DNA from 4 places in the Reinekea thalattae genome. Region 4 is predicted to be linked to each of the others. Evidence: predicted binding sites of a transcription regulator. Region 4 holds the regulator's gene; each other region holds the start of a gene.
What was found. Region 4 encodes sigma-54, which starts transcription at its own class of promoters, with help from an activator protein. Its sites were predicted from a motif close to TGGCACNNNNNTTGCTNT; they were not measured.
Positions count from the first base shown of each region.

Region 1: the regulator sigma-54 is predicted to act here: its motif matches at 2,155-2,172, upstream of hpxO (FAD-dependent urate hydroxylase HpxO).
Region 2: the regulator sigma-54 is predicted to act here: its motif matches at 2,062-2,079, upstream of FME95_RS06625 (circularly permuted type 2 ATP-grasp protein).
Region 3: the regulator sigma-54 is predicted to act here: its motif matches at 2,720-2,737, upstream of flgJ (flagellar assembly peptidoglycan hydrolase FlgJ).

Region 1 is NZ_VKAD01000001.1:2,227,514-2,231,713, forward strand. Features, by position in the region: gene FME95_RS10230 (NAD-dependent succinate-semialdehyde dehydrogenase) at 1-825, shown strand, start outside; gene hpxO (FAD-dependent urate hydroxylase HpxO) at 931-2,088, opposite strand; gene FME95_RS10240 (SDR family NAD(P)-dependent oxidoreductase) at 2,497-3,207, shown strand; gene FME95_RS10245 (glutamine amidotransferase-related protein) at 3,237-3,944, opposite strand.
Region 2 is NZ_VKAD01000001.1:1,444,306-1,448,505, reverse strand. Features, by position in the region: gene FME95_RS06630 (alpha-E domain-containing protein) at 1-436, opposite strand, end outside; gene FME95_RS06625 (circularly permuted type 2 ATP-grasp protein) at 439-1,893, opposite strand; gene FME95_RS06620 (tetratricopeptide repeat-containing sulfotransferase family protein) at 2,184-3,569, opposite strand; gene FME95_RS06615 (tetratricopeptide repeat protein) at 3,587-3,865, opposite strand; gene FME95_RS06610 (tetratricopeptide repeat-containing sulfotransferase family protein) at 3,862-4,200, opposite strand, start outside.
Region 3 is NZ_VKAD01000001.1:265,317-269,516, forward strand. Features, by position in the region: gene flgG (flagellar basal-body rod protein FlgG) at 1-785, shown strand, start outside; gene flgH (flagellar basal body L-ring protein FlgH) at 812-1,501, shown strand; gene FME95_RS01310 (flagellar basal body P-ring protein FlgI) at 1,547-2,632, shown strand; gene flgJ (flagellar assembly peptidoglycan hydrolase FlgJ) at 2,797-3,819, shown strand; gene flgK (flagellar hook-associated protein FlgK) at 3,830-4,200, shown strand, end outside.
Region 4 is NZ_VKAD01000002.1:401,326-405,525, forward strand. Features, by position in the region: gene rapZ (RNase adapter RapZ) at 1-260, opposite strand, end outside; gene FME95_RS12220 (PTS sugar transporter subunit IIA) at 289-741, opposite strand; gene hpf (ribosome hibernation-promoting factor, HPF/YfiA family) at 750-1,049, opposite strand; gene FME95_RS12230 (RNA polymerase factor sigma-54) at 1,304-2,812, opposite strand; gene lptB (LPS export ABC transporter ATP-binding protein) at 2,856-3,581, opposite strand; gene lptA (lipopolysaccharide transport periplasmic protein LptA) at 3,581-4,135, opposite strand; gene lptC (LPS export ABC transporter periplasmic protein LptC) at 4,122-4,200, opposite strand, start outside.

The sequences.
Region 1 (4,200 bases), on a different contig from region 4:
GATTCCAAAGCCATTGGCGGTGTGCTGACCGGTCACACTGCGGTGCGTAAACTGAGTTTCACTGGGTCAACGCCGGTGGGTAAGTTGTTGTTATCTCAGTGTGCACAAACCGTTAAACGTACCTCGATGGAATTAGGTGGTAACGCGCCCTTTATTGTTTTTGATGATGCCGATTTAGATGCCGCTGTCGATGGTTTGCTGGCTTCAAAATATCGCAATGCTGGCCAAACCTGTGTTTGTGCTAATCGAATTTTAGTGCAAGACGGCGTTTATGATGCCTTTGCAGAAAAATTAGCCGAACGTGTTAAACAGTTTAAAACCGCCGATGGTTTCAGTGAAAACACGACGATTGGCCCGCTGATTAATCCCGCCGCTATCGATAAGGTACAACAGCTGGTTGAGCAAGCGGTTGCTAACGGCGCCAAAATTTTAATTGGTGGTACGACAGCCAGCGATGTTGGTGCGCAGTTTTTCCAGCCAACGGTGCTGACAGATGTCACCGATGATATGACTATCTTTTCTTCCGAAATTTTTGGCCCCGTCGCGCCGCTGTTTCGTTTTAATTCAGAACAGGAAGCCATTGATATGGCAAACGATACGCCCTTTGGTTTGGCATCCTATTTTTACTCTGAAAACATGGCGCGTATTTGGCGGGTTTCTGAAGCCTTGGAGTACGGCATTGTTGGCGTCAATGAAGGGCTTATCTCCAGTGAGGTGGCGCCGTTTGGCGGTGTAAAAGAATCCGGCAGTGGCCGTGAAGGTTCTAAATACGGCATCGATGAATATGTCGAAATTAAATATATTTGCTTAGGTGGTTTAAGTTAGTCAGCCTAAGAAAATCAAGTAAGCGAGCATCAAAAAAAACCGCCAGCTAGGCGGTTTTTTGATTATTTAGAGCAAGCTAGTTCTAGTTGCTATCGCGGTTGGTTCCTAGTCCAGTGGGCTGCCAAAAATATTAGACAGAATCCCCTTGGTAATGTTGCTACCGTCTTCTTGGCGCAACTCGTTGTACCAATTCAGAGTAACCTGCTTATCTTTCATATGGGTGACATCACAACGGCTACGAGCACGCAATACCAGTTCGTTGGCGCGTGGCGCGCGTTTGTTTTGATAGCGTACTAGCGCATCTTCAACACCATAGGTGTTTGTTTGTAGAGCAATGGCTAAAAAGACCGCGTCTTCCATTGCCATGCAACCGCCTTGGCCGATATCGGGTGTGGTGCCATGACCGGCATCACCTAATAGCGCGACACGGCCACGAGTCCAGTTGCTAAAGGGTTCAACATCGCAAATTTCGACACGGTTGGTGCGTTCTGGGTCGATCCGATCAATTAGGTCCTGTACCGGTTTCGCCCAGCCAGTGAAGTATTCTTTTAGCTGTGTTTTGTAGTTTTCGCGCTCGTTGGCTAGGCCTTGTGGTAATGGCACATCAAAGAAGAAATAAAAGCGATTTTCACCAATCGGCATCAGAGAGACACGTTTGCCTTCGCCAACAAAGGTTGTCCATTGGGTGGCTGGCGCAATAGCTTCATCAATTTCGACCAGACCATTCCAGTTAACATAGCCAGCGTAACGACGTTCTGTGTTGCTGCCCAGGACATAAGGGCGAACGATAGAATGAGATCCGTCTGAACCAATCAGTAAATCTCCAGTTTCGACATGGCCGCCAGCAAAGTTTGCCGTAACCACACCGTTGTCTTCGCTAAGATCTACAAGTTCGGCACCTAGGGTGACGTCTTCAGCGCCAAACTCTTCTAAAAGCATGGCTTGAAGTTCGGTTCGCGAAACCGGATAAGCGCGCTGGCCGGCTTCTTTATACAGAGGTTCAAGGCTGAACTGAGTCATAACGTCACCAGAGTCGCCTTCAAGATAAGCTAGGCTGTCCATCTGTCCGCCCAGCTTTGCAACCTGTTCTGTTAGCCCTAGATAGTTAAGGCACTTAACGCCATTAGACCAAAGCGACAAGGCTGCGCCAACTGGCTTGATCTCTTCGACCTTTTCGAAGATTTTGACCTGATAACCAATGTTTTTTAGGGCAATACCAGCACAAAGGCCACCCATTCCTGCACCAATAATAATTACTTTCATATTCATCCTATGAGGCGGGGTTTAGGTACCGCGCCATTTGCACACTGTAAAAAGATTCATTTTATCAAAGCATTAACAGGGCCATCTTTATCATTGAGCCCTACTGATTGCATGAATGATTGACCTGACGACATTACCGAATACTAAATAGTTGTGCAACCGGTCAGGTTATGGCGAGGCTTTAAGGCTGTTGTGCTAATCCAGCAAAAGCGGAGTAGTAGGCGGTAGCCAAGTTATCGACCAAGATACACAACTAGCCTCAGCTTGCACCATTAGAGTTGGTTTTGGCGATAGGCTTCACTGTTTTGGCGCGAAAGTGGTGAACTCTTCACCATCAATTAGCGTATTAAATGATAATGTCAGCTGCTATTAGCTGGTTCAGCCAGATAACAAAAAAAGGACACGCTGTTGAATATACTGATTGCAGGCGGCTCTGGAGGTATCGGTCGGGCGTTAATACAGCAATGCCAAATCGAGTACCCAGAAGCGCAAATACACGCAACCTATCGCACTGAAATTGCTACTGATTCAATAGCTGCAGGTGTTCAGTGGTGGCAAGTCGACTTTGCTGTTGAAGATTCACTGCTTGAACTTGCTCAAGCGGTTGCCTCGTTTGATTTGATCATTTGTGCGACAGGCTTTTTATGGTCAGAAAATCATCGGCCAGAAAAGTCGGTGAGCCAGTTCGACACAGACTTTTTTATTCAAAATATTACCGCCAATACCGTACCGACCTTATTGCTGGCAAAGCATTTTTCTAAACATCTTAAGGCCAGTGGCCGAGGCGTGTTGGTGTCGTTTTCTGCGCGTATTGGCAGCATTACAGATAATCAATTAGGCGGTTGGATCAGTTATCGCAGTGCTAAGGCTGCACTGAACATGGCGGTGAAAACCATAGCGGTTGAGTGGCAACGAACACAACCAAACAGCTGTATTTTTGCCTTCCATCCTGGCACGACTGACACTGCGTTGTCGCAGCCGTTTCAAAAAAGCGTGCCGAACGGAAAACTGTTTACAGCGACCTATGTTGCACAGTGTTTATTACGTCTCATTGAACAAACCAGCAGCGAGCAAACCGGTCAGCTGTTAGCTTACGATGGCACGCGTATCGACTGGTAATTACGGATGTACTGGTCTGCTATGAGGTGTTAATGCGTTAAGAATCGAGCAATCCAGCGCATCACCGTATCTGAATCGGCAGCATTATTTCGTAAAGATTCAATGCCTTGTTCATACAGAGCATCATCGAACACGCCTAATTCGTTACGCATCTGGATAACGTCTTCAATAAATTTAACTGAAAACTCAGGATGGCCTTGAATCGTTATGATGTGTTCGTCTTTAGCCAACATGTAGGCTGGGCAAAAGTCACTGGTCGCTAAGGTCTCAACCTCAGCAGGCAGCTCAGTCACCTGATCCTGATGGCTGACTAGAATGTGGATATTGTTTTTGTCTGGCGTCATCCAGTCAGGCTTTTGGATGACTTCATTGTTACTCAGGCCGATGCCCCAGCCTTTATTTGAGCGCTCAACCGTGCCGCCTAAAGCACGCATAATGATTTGGTGACCAAAGCAGATGCCCACGAGCTTGGTGCGCTTAGCATCGCATTTTTGCAGCCAGTCGATCAGGTTTAACACCCAGTCTTCGTCGCTGTGCGCATCATGTACGCTGCCGGTCAGAATATAGCCGTCGCAGTCGTCTATTGGATTGGGCAGCTGTTGTGCTAAGGCATCATAAAGCTGGAAGCTAAAGTCGCCATGCGGCGACAACGTCGCCTGAATCATATCGGCGTACTGACCATGATGGCTTGCTAATTTGGGGTCAACGAAGCCACAAACAATAATTCCTACTTTCATACCTTGCTCTACCTCTGGCTGGTGATCGCTGACGCGCCGATGAACTAGGATGGGGACGACAAGCGTTTGTGATTGAATACTTTACATTATTGGGTAACTTAAGGTAAAAGTATCTCTATAGGCTAATAATATTTAACAATTCGAGTTTGTCTAGCTCTGTGTGTCGAACACTGACGACGATAGCGTTGGCATTAAAACAACGCAGTCGCAAGACGACAACCGCAGTGACCAAACCACGAACCGATACACGCACTTA
Region 2 (4,200 bases), on a different contig from region 4:
AGCCAATCACTTTTTGGCAGCCTTCGATAATGGTATTTAGGTAGCTATGACGATCAGAACGGTTAATGCCCTGCTTGATATTGCTGGTGACATAAAGGTCGAGTTCGTTTATTAATTCCCACATTTCTTCAGGCACAACATCGCGCGTTGTTCTGATATTTTCACGCACCATTTTTAATGATGACAGTACCGAACTTGAGTTGGAATCATCAGCTAACAAAAACTTCACAACGTTACGTTCGTCTTTAACCTTATAGCGATTTTCAAATTCTTCTTCGCCACTGATAATTTCGATTAAATTGTACCAAGAAATTTCTATATCCCGAGGTAAGTCAAATAATAGTTCATCATAAACACTGATGAGTCGCGCGGTATTTTCAACTCGTTCTAAATAGCGTGCGCTCCAATAGAGGCGTTCTGCAACTCTTGATAACATAATTATTTAGCCTCCGTATCGACAATCCAGGTATCTTTGCTGCCGCCGCCCTGAGATGAGTTAACCACTAGCGAACCTTTTTTCATGGCGACGCGTGTTAATCCACCGGTAGTCACATGAATATCCTTACCCTGTAAAATAAAAGGTCGAAGATCTAAGTGTCTTGGTTCGAGTGTGCCTTTGGCGACAAGCGTTGGTGAGGTAGACAGTTTTAACGTCGGTTGCGCAATGTAGTTGCGAGGTTTCTTTTTGATTAATTCTGCGAATGTTGCCTGTTCTTTTTTGGTTGAGTGAGGCCCTACAAGCATGCCATAGCCGCCGGACTCGTTAGCGGGTTTAACCACTAATTTATCCAAATTTTCTAATACATAGGCTCGCTGTTCTTCATCCTCGCATAAAAAGGTTTCAACATTTTTTAATATCGGTTCTTCGTTTAAATAGTAACGAATAATGTCTGGAACATAGGCGTAAACTACTTTGTCGTCTGCAACGCCAGCGCCGGGTGCATTCGCCAATGCAACATTGCCTTTGCGCCAAGCGCGCATTAAGCCTGCAACACCCAGCACGGAATCAGAATCGAAAGCTTCTGGGTCTAAAAAGAGATCGTCGATACGGCGATAAATAACATCGACTCTTTCTGGGCCATTAATTGTTTTCATGTAAACACAATCATCGCTAGCCACAAAAAGATCACTGCCTTCAACCAATTCTGTTCCCATCTGTTGGGCTAAAAAAGCATGCTCAAAATAAGCAGAGTTATAGATGCCAGGCGTTAAGACAACGATTTCTGGGTTTTCTATAGCACGAGGAGATAACGAAACTAACGTGTCAAACAGTTGAGAAGTATAGGAATCGATCGGTAGAATATGGTCGTTTTCAAATAGCTCTGGCAATACACGTTTTGTAATGGCGCGATTTTCTAACATGTAAGAGACGCCCGAAGGTACTCTTAAGTTGTCTTCCAAAACATAAAATTCGCCGTCATCGGCGCGTACTAAATCGGTACCGCAAATATGTGCCCAAACGCCGTGAGCTGGAGAAACGCCGACACATTCTGGCCGGAAATTTTTGGAATCTTTAATGATGTGTTCAGGAATGATGCCGTCTTTGATGACGTTTTGATCGTGATATAAATCGTCAATAAAAAGGTTAAGAGCTTTTAAACGTTGTTTTAAACCGGCATCGGCTAAGCGCCAGTCTTTGGCATCGATGGTGCGTGGAACGATATCAAACGGCCAAGCTCTGTCGATATTGCCTTCTTCTGTGTATACCGTAAAGCTGATGCCCATTTCTTGAACGGTTGCTTCAGCCATCAATTTTCTTTTTTCTAATTCGTCTTCCGTTAAGTTATTTAGGTAATGGAATAGCTGCTTGGCAGGTTGCCGAGGTTTTCCTTGTGAATCGATCAGTTCATCAAAAAAATCTTTCGAGTTATAGTGGCTCGTTAAACCTTTCATTAATACCTCGCTTTCTTAGAAAACGCGGGAAGTTCGCCTCATTATTGAACACTGCACTGTTCTAGAGTTGATTGGACGCCCGTTTATGGGAAGTCACCGCATTCCCAGTGTAGAGTTGGATCACTTATCATGCACCGTCTGCATGGGGATAAAGCGTTCGTAAAATATACAGCAAGTATCAAGCCATTTGATGTTTTAAGTCAGCAAATCGATTAGGGTTGAACTGACTATATGATACTTCTTGAACTCTATTCGGTTGCTAATTTGTTTTTAGACAGGAGTCACCAGGGTTAGGATGAATAATAACTTTCGATAAGTGGCTGGAGGTAAGGTTCATAATGTTTCCAGCGTTTTACTGAGTCCTTATAGATAGGCTTATTAACTTGATTTTGACTGGCAGTTTTAACAACCCGCTTATTATTATAAAACTCGACGCAATGGTCTTCCCAATCTAGTCCGCAAAAATTAATAAGCTCGCGTGCGTATGTTTCTACGTCTTCAACAAGTGATTCGTATTGCAGGCTGTATATAAAATCATTCGGTAGAATACTCTTCCAGTGCTGCATAATATCATCACATTGTCGGCAGTAAGTACCTAGTTCTGTTAAGTTGTAAGCGTAAGCGATAGGTTCACTGAATTTCAGAGTATAAATGGATACGCAGGTGTCAATAGGGTCGCGCATAGCATGTATGACTTTGGCGTGAGGAAATAGTTGATATATAAGCCCGACATAGAGTGCGTTCCCTGGTAATTTATTGACGATTTTTTTTGCTTTTGGGTAGCGATTTTTTAAGCGCTCAAGGTAGCGCTGTTGAATTGTCGTGAGTTGGGCGTCCGTTGCGTTCATTAACCAATTTAAATCCGGCGACTCTCCAGTTTTTTGTAGTTCTAAAATAGTATCTTGAAGATCAGTAAGTTCGCCAGCTCCCGATATTTGAGAGTGAGAATCTAAAATTTGTTCTGTCAGTGTTGTACCAGATCGAGGCATGCCGACGATAAAGATAGGAGTATCATCGTGAGTGATATCGAGATTTCGGTGTGAAATTGATTCGCTATATTGACCTTTTAGTAATTCAAAAAACTCTAAAAAGTCACCGCTATCGGTTTTAAAGGTTTTGCGATGCAGCTGGTTTGCAATATCAAAAGCTTCGAATGCGAGCTTATAGTTTTTTAAATCTTGATAGACTTTGCCTAATGTAAACCAGTAATCAACTTGGTCCTCAATTGAGTAGCGATGAATGTTAGGGTTTATTTTTTCAAGTATCTCTATATGAGGGTCGCCGTCGGTATATTTTTTTAACCGAGAAAGGTTTCGATGCGCACTTAAATTATCTGGATTTAATGTAATAATACTTTCAAACTGCTTAGTCGCTTCTTCTATATTACCCTCCGTAAGTTCTAAGGTCGCAAGATTTAGATGGGCTTTGAATCGATTAGGGTCAAGCCTAATAGCGTTTAGGTAGTTTTCTCTAGCTAGGTCATGGCGGTCTAAGTTTCCATAGGCGCTGCCTAAATTGATGTAGGCTTGAACCATGTTTGGGTCAAGTTCAATAGATTTTTTGAAGAGCTCGGCTGCCTGTTCAAATTCTTTCTCACCTAAAAATGCAGTACCGTAGTAAAAATGAGTAACGGCTTTTTCCGGGTCATACCTAACAGCGTACTCACCATGTAGCAAAGCTTTTTTTGTATCGCCTAGCTCACTAGCGATTTTAGAAAGCGTGCAATGGTATTGCGCATTTTTTTATCAAAGTGTGCTGCTTTACTAATAAATCGAATAGCGATGTCAGGTCGTTTAAAGTGATAGGCAATCATTCCTAGATGAAACCAGCCTTCAGCCACTTCAGGATGCTTTATCAAAAGCTCTTTATAAACAGTTTCAGCTAAATCGAACTTACCTGCCTGTTGTAACTCAGCGCCTTTGGCAAGTTCTTTCTCGATGTAGCTCGATATATTTCTCTGGTTAAGAGTCATAAGTTGTAATCAATTTCAGTATTGTAGGCGTCGATCATCGGCTGAATGTAGGGTTCATACTTTTTCCAGGATTTAATCGATGTTGTGTAAATTGGTTTAGTGACCTGGTGTTGGCTGGCGGTTTTTACTTTTCTCTTATGATTATAGAACTTCACGCAATTTTGCTCCCATTCTAACTCGCAAAAATCGATAAGTTTTTTTGCTTCATTTTCAAGGTTGTTAACTAGGCTTTCGTATTCAATGCGATAGTAAAAATTATCAGGTAAATTATTGCTCCAATATAGACCAAGGTTATCTAATATTCTGCAGTATACCCCTAGCTCTTCCATGTCGTA
Region 3 (4,200 bases), on a different contig from region 4:
TGATGAAAGCACTTTGGGTCGGTAAAACCGGCTTAGAAACTCAAGATACATCGCTATCGGTGATCTCGAACAACCTGGCTAACGCATCAACCACAGGCTTCAAAAAAGACCGTGCGGTTTTTGAAGATTTAATCTATCAGGTACAGCGACAGCCGGGCGGCCAAACTTCGCAAAACTCGCAACTACCCAGTGGTTTGCAGTTAGGTAGTGGTGCTCGTGTTGTGGCAACACAAAAGCAATTTACTCAGGGTGATTTAGAAGTTACTGACCAAACGTTGGATTTGGCAATTAATGGCCGTGGCATGTTCCAAATTACATTACCGACAGGTGATCTCGCCTATACCCGTGACGGTACTTTCCAGATTGATTCGGAAGGTAACTTGGTGAACTCCAGTGGTTATTTGCTAGAGCCTAACATCGTTGTGCCGGATCAGACTGACACCATCACTATTGGTGTCGACGGTATTGTCACTGCGGTTTCTGAAGGTGAAACGCTAGGTGAAGTGATTGGTAATATTGAAATCGCTGATTTTATTAACTATGCCGGCTTGGAAGCCATTGGTAATAACATGTTCCAAGAGACTGATGCCAGTGGTGATCCTATTGTCGGTGATCCGAGCATCGACGGTTTTGGTTCGTTGATTCAAGGCGCTTTAGAGTCTTCAAATATTTCAATCGTAGAAGAGATGGTTGACATGATTGCGACTCAGCGTTCTTACGAAATGAATTCAAAAGTGATTAGCTCAGCAGACTCGATGCTTGGCTTTATTACCTCGAACTTATAATAAAAATGAGTAAAGGGGAGCAGATAATGAAAAAAAACTTGGTGATATTTTCAGTCATGTATGCGTTGTTACTGACTGGCTGCGGCAGCATGGAAGTTGCATCGCTACCGAGTTCAGAAAAACCAGGCGACCCTGAATATGCTCCAGTTCCGTCTGATTCATTATTGCCACCGCCAGGTGCCGGAGGTTCGTTATTTTCAGACGCTTACGGTTTAAGTTTGTATGGTGATAAAAAAGCTCGTCGCGTTGGCGATATCATCACCGTTCTTTTAGATGAAAGCACGCAAGGTTCTAAGTCTTCTGCGGCGTCATCGAGTAAAAGTTCCAGTGCAGAAATTACCGCACCGACCGTAGCCGGTTTTGGGCCCTTTAATTCATTGAGTGCGCAAGTTGAGGGTGGTCGAGATTTCAGTGGCTCAGGTGATGCAGACCAGTCTAACTCTTTGGTGGGTAATATCACGGTGACTGTTTCTGAAGTGCTGCCTAACGGTGTGCTTCGAGTGCGAGGCGAAAAGTGGATTACCTTGAATACCGGTGCAGAATTCATTCGTATTAAAGGCATGTTAAGGCCTGATGATATTAATTTAGACAATACAGTTTCTAGCCAAAAATTGGCCGATGCCCGTATTGCTTACAGCGGTTCAGGTGCTTTACAAAATGCCTCGAAGCAGGGCTGGTTATCGGCATTCTTTAATTCACCATGGGTACCTTTTTAGGCACGAATCAGCACTCAGACGCAGCGCTAAAATGAGATCATTATTATGAAAAAACTGCTATTCATTATGTTAATTGGCCTATCTAATTTGGCCGTTGCCGATCGAATTAAAGATCTGGCTTCGGTGCAAGGTGTTCGCAGTAACGAGCTTATTGGTTACGGCTTAGTCGTTGGCTTAGATGGAACGGGCGACAATGCCGATTTTACTGAGCAGACCTTCCGTAACATGATGGAACAGTTTGGAATCACCATTCCTGAAGGTGAAGACCCTGATATCGATAATGTTGCTGCCGTCAGTATTCATGCAACGTTACCGGCCTTTGCTAAACCAGGTCAGCAAATTGATATTACTGTATCGAGTCTCGGTAATGCCGATTCGTTGCGCGGAGGCAGTCTATTGTTAGCGCCATTACGCGGTGCCGATGGAAATATTTATGCCTTGGCTCAAGGCAGTGTCATCGTCAGCGGCTTTGGTGCTGAAGGTGAAGATGGCTCATCGATCAAAGTGAATATTCAAAGTGCAGGTCGAATACCAAATGGCGCAACGGTTGAGCGGTCAGTACCAACGTCCTTTTCTCAAGGTGATCATCTAACCTTTAACCTACACCGTGCCGATTTTACAACTGCAAAACGCATGGCTGAAACCATTACCGATCTTTTAGGGCCAGATTCTGCTTATGCTCTTGATGCTACGTCGATTCGAGTGACAGCACCGCGCGATGCTAACCAACGAGTGAGCTTTTTAAGTGTGCTTGAAAATCTGGAAGTTACTCCGGGTGAAGAATCTGCCAAGGTGATTATTAATTCCCGAACCGGAACCATTGTTGTAGGTCAGCATGTTGCTATTGATCCTGTTGCCATTACGCACGGAGATTTAACGGTCACAATCGATAATAACCTCGAAGTGAATCAACCCGAAGGCTTCACCGCAGGTGAAACTGTCGTGGTACCGGACGCAGAAATTGACATCGAAGAAGAAGATCAACCGATGTTCTTATTTGGCCCTGCGGTTACCTTGAATGACATTGTTAATGCCGTTAATGAAGTCGGTGCAGCGCCAGGTGATTTGATGGCAATTCTCGAAGCGCTAAAGTCTGCTGGTGCATTAAAAGCAGAACTGATCATTATATAAAACCAACCATTACGCCGGTGGTTGATAGCATCTTATTGGCCCACCGGTTGTGAGTAGCATTGTCTTTTTTGCAGGCGTTTATAAAACTGGCACGGCTCTGGCTATATAAATAATAAGACCGATATTTTTGACGAATAGCGGCAATTTATTTCCGGAGGATGTTCATGACAGCACAATTTGATGCCGCCTTTAATTACAACGATTTATCAGGCTTGAACTCGATAAAACAGGGCGCTCGTAAAGACGATCCTGAAGCATTAAAGGCTGTTGCGCAGCAGTTTGAATCAATGTTTATGGGCATGGTTTTAAAGAGTATGCGTGAGGCAAACGACGTCCTTCGATCAGATCTTCTCAATAGCAGCGAAACCGATTTTTATCGTCAAATGCATGATGAGCAGCTATCGCTGACGCTTTCTCAGCAAGGTGGTTTTGGTCTAGCAGACGTTATCTATAAACAGTTAACAGATACCGGACGCGTCAAACTATCGGACATCGACTTAGAACCCTTTGAACAAAACCTAATGCAACGTAAGTCTGTTGAAAGCGAAGGCCAGTCAGAGTCTGACTTTATTGAAAGTTTAGGTATCCAGTTAAATAGCTCGTTGTTTGACGGCAGCCAAAACGACATAACTGAATCACCTAAGCAAGCAAGCGATGTGAGCAAGTCAGCTGGAGATGAAGTATCAAATATGGTGACGCCACTGTCGCAATATTTAAACTTCGACGGCCCTAAAGACTTTATTAAAAAAATGTTACCACTGGCTGAGAAAGCTGCAGATGCGATTGGTGTTTCAGCTAAAGTTTTGGTGGCCCAAGCGGCACTGGAAACAGGCTGGGGTGATAAGCAAATTAAGACAGAGTCGGGTGATTCGAGCTTTAACTTTTTTGGTATTAAAGCCAATCATAATTGGCAGGGCGAATCGGCTTCGACACTCACCACCGAATATATCGATGGCCATGCTATTAAAATCAATGAGCCTTTTCGTGCCTACAGCGACCCACAACAATCATTCGATGATTATGCTCAATTTATAACGCAGCATGACCGCTATAACTCGGCGGTTGAAAATGCAGATGACGATGCTAGTTACGTCACTGAATTACAAAATGCTGGCTATGCTACCGATCCTCAGTACGCAGAAAAAATAATTACCATCGCCCAAAGCGATTGGTTCGATGAGTTTTAGGAGTGTATAGATGAGTCTGATAAATACTGCCATATCGGGCCTTAATGTCGCTCAAACTGCGCTAGAGGTAACCGGAAATAATATTTCTAATGCTGAGACAGAAGGCTACTCTAGGCAAGTGGTTGAGGTTTCATCATCCATTTCACTCTATACCGGCTCTGGTTACATTGGTACTGGCGCAGACGTTGTTGATATTACTCGTATAACCGATGAATTTTTAACTGTTCAATTACGCTCGGATACTTCGGATTTTTTCGATCTTGAAACCTACCGCGAATTAATTGAGCAAGTTGATACGCTAATTTCTACCGACTCTACTGGGTTACAATCCTCTATGGATCAGTTTTTTGCTGCCTTGCAAACGGCAGCAGAAAACCCTGC
Region 4 (4,200 bases):
ACTGCAACGGAGCTGCTGATGTTTTGCAGTATCGCCGGTAGAGTACTGATGCTGTCGGTGGAATTACGTGCATCAATACAGACCGCGGCTTTGCGGCTGTTTGGATTGCTCGACATCCAGTTGATGAGTTCCGGTAAAAGCGCTGGCGGTAGGTTATCAATACAGTTATAACCGGCGTCTTCTAGGCTGTTGAGCACGGTAGATTTGCCCGAGCCTGAACGACCGCTGATTAAGATCAAACGAAAGTCTGTCGACGTCATGTGATTGCCCAATCGGTTACTGGTGAGGTTAGTTTCCAATAAAGTGATTGTATAAGTCTAGAGGTGTTTGGCTGCTTTTAATATTAGCCAAGGCTTCAGGATTGCTAACTTGCTCGACCACACTGGCCAGCAGTTGAAGGTGATCATCGGTGGCTTCAACAGGCACCACTAAAGCGAAGATAAGGTCTACCTGCTGTTTGTCGATAGAATCAAAATCGACAGCCTCAGGTATTTTTATCAGAGCCGCAACCGGTGAGGTAAGGCCTTCTAAACGACAGTGAGGCACAGCAAAGCCAGAACCAATTCCTGTACTGCCTAATCGCTCACGCGCAATTAATTGATCAAAAAGATCGAGTTCTGAAACGCCGTCGAGCGTCGAAGATAGACGCTCGGCGATGGTTTGGAGGATGCGTTTTTTACTGGCGCCAAAACTTTCCATATAGGTTTGTTCGGCGCTCAGTATTTGACTCAGTTGAATCATTTAAGCAGTTAATTTCCCTGTTTGTGCGCAATGTTTTTTTCTTTGCGCTTAATGAGTTGCCGATCTAGTTTGTCGTTGAGTAGATCGATCGCGGCGTAGAGGTCATCGTGAACAGCATCAGCGTGTACTTGGCCTCCTTTTACGTTAATGGATGCTTCGGCCTTTTGTCTTTCTTTTTCAACACTTAGCGTTATTTGAATATTACCCATCTGGTCGAAGTGACGTTCCAATTTATCTAGTTTGCTTGAAACGTAGTTATGTAGAGATTCAGTAACTTCGACGTGGTGTCCGCTAATATTAACTTGCATAGGCTGCTCCTTTATTATTGCAGTTTTGGCAGGCTCTTAACGGGTCAGTGACCTGTTAGATGTGCCATGTAGATCGCTTACTGAGTAAGAGACCCATTCGACTAACAACTGATGCTATTAGCCGTTATACAACTGTATTTGTTAGAAGTGAGATGTCAGCGATAACTTACTGACTTCTTCGTTTAACAGGACCTACCTATAAATATTGCTGTTGCGTTAGAAAACATCAAGCGATATAGCCATTATTTTTGCATTTAAATTAAACTCTTACGTTCGTTTGACGGAGGAATGTTCATTGCTTCGCGGTATTTAGCAATGGTGCGCCGCGCCACTTGGATACCTTGCTCGCCCAGTAAGGTAGCGATTTTTGAATCGCTTAAAGGCTTACGTGGGTTTTCAGCGGCAATTAATTTTTTAATCAGTGCTCGAATCGCAGTACTTGAACATTCACCGCCAGAGTCGGTGCTGACGTGGCTACTGAAGAAATACTTCAACTCATACAGGCCACGAGGCGTATGCATGTATTTTTGTGTAGTGACACGAGAAATGGTTGATTCGTGCATGCCGACCGCTTCGGCAATGTCGTGCAACACCAGAGGTTTCATAGCTTCGTCGCCGTACTCTAAGAAGTTACGTTGATGCTCAACAATGGTGGTTGCGACCTTTAGTAAGGTTTCGTTTCGACTTTGCAAGCTCTTAATAAACCACTTGGCTTCTTGTAAGTGATCTTTTAAGTAGGTGTTGTCGGTTGAGTTATCGGCTCGCTTGACCATTGAGGCGTAAGACGAGTTGACCTTGAGTTTTGGCGCAATTTCTGGATTCAGCTCGACCAACCAACGATTGTTTTCTATATCTTTCGAGACAATAACATCCGGAATGACATATTCAGATTTACTGGATTCAACAGACGCACCTGGGTGTGGGTTAAGCGTTTGAATCAGTAAAAAGACTTCTCTAAGCTCTGCTTCTTTAATTCGCAGTTTACGCATGAGTTGTGCAAAGTCTTTGGTGCCTAATAGCTCGATATGGTTTTCAACGACTTTAATGGCAACATCACGATAAGGCGTTTCAGCAGGTAACTGCTTTAATTGAATTGCTAAACAGTCGGCCAAGTTCGCAGCACAGACACCCGGTGGATCAAACTGTTGTAAGCGGTGCAGGACGGCGTCAACTTCGTCGGTATCAAGTGGGTCTTCTTCACTGGAAAGGCCTTCTTGTAAGCCTTCAAAAATATCTTCAATACCGGTAGAAAGGTAACCCTTTTCGTCGACGCTTTCTAAGATGGCTTCGGCTATGATGCGGTCTTTATCCGACATCGGAGTGAGGTTAAGTTGCCAATTAAGATGATCGATTAATGAGTCTGTCGAGCCGTAGATGTTTTCGAGATTGTAATCATCGTCGGCAGAAGCAATACCATGACTGGTCGGCGTATGGGTATAGATATCGTCCCAAGAGCTGTCGACAGCCAGTTCGTCAGGAATGGTTTCTTGCACCGAAAGTTCTTGTGTTGATTGATCTGGTGCTTCGTTGGCTTTTTCGGCAGGTTCTGAATGGCTTTGTTCATTTGATGCGTTTTGATTGGCGACATCATTGGCGGAAGCGACTTCGTCTTCTTTTACTTCCAGCATAGGGTTGGTATCCAACGCCTGCTGGATTTCTTGTTGCAAGTCTAGTGTCGAGAGTTGCAATAATTTAATGGCCTGTTGCAGCTGAGGTGTCATGGTCAGCTGTTGGCCCATTTTTATCTGTAAAGACGTCTTCATACTGGCTTTTTACTCATTCATTGCAGGCCGTGGCCATGCCTATTTACAGTGTGAAATTATCACCTAAGTATACCTCGCGTACCGTCCTATTACTGAGCACTTCTTCAGCAGTCCCTTCAGCAATGATGTGACCATTGCCGACGATATAGGCTTTTTCACAAATGTCTAAGGTTTCTCGAACATTGTGATCGGTAATCAGTACGGCGATACCGCGTTTCTGTAAGTGGTAGATGATTTCTTTGATATCACCGACCGAAATTGGATCAACACCCGCAAAGGGTTCATCCAATAAAAGAACTTTTGGCTCAGTCGCCAGTGCACGTGCAATTTCAACTCGCCTGCGCTCACCACCTGACAGTGCCATTCCTAGGCTCTTGCGAATATGGGTGACGTTGAATTCATTTAATAGGCTTTCTAATTGTTCCTTTTGTTGTTGCTTGGTTAAGTCCTTACGTGTTTCCAATACCGATAAAATATTGTTTTCAACAGACAGCTTTCTAAAGATGGACGCGTCTTGTGGTAAATAACCAATGCCTTTTTTGGCTCGAGCATGCATAGGTAATTTTGAAATGGCTTGACCATCGATGGTCACGGTGCCTTGGTCGAGAGTCACGAGACCAACGATCATATAAAAACAGGTAGTCTTACCGGCACCATTAGGGCCGAGTAAGCCAACAATTTGAGCGGCTTCTACTTCAATGCTGACATCAACCACAACGGGGCGCTTTTTATAGCTTTTGGCTAGGTTACGAGCTTCGAGTAAGGCCATTATTCAGTGCTTCCCGGTAACAGTAATAGCTCGGCCTGTTCATCGTCCTGATTACCAGATAGCGAGCGAGCCGATTGGATCGTGACTTGGCCTGTGGCTGCCTGATATTCAATCTGTTCACCGCGTGCTTCATTACCCGACTGAGTAATGCGAGCCTCGCCAAGGGTAATGATGATGTCGGTTGCAGGAAAAAACTCAACCTGGTTGCCATTAACTTCCACCATGTCACTACCGAGCTGTGGTATATCGGTAAAGATTGCAGGGGTGCCAGTGGCTTTGATGTAGCTTAATTCGTTGGTGTCTGGGTCTGTTTCTATCACCACCTGATCGGCAAGAATCTCTAAGTTGCCTTGGGTGATAACGACATTGCCAGTCAGAATGCTGATCCCAGTGTTGATGTCAAAGCTATTGCTATCGGCTTTACCGGTGATGGGCAGCTCTCGGTCTTCGGGTAATGCCAGTGCGGTAGCGCTGAGCAGTCCGTAGCAAAGGGCCATTGCGCAGTAAAGCAAACGGCGATTACGCAATGATGTGTGAGACCTAGTTAGGCTCATAATAAAAAGTCACCTCATCGATCAGGTTGATGATTGGGTTTGCGTCACTCAAATCTGCAGTCATA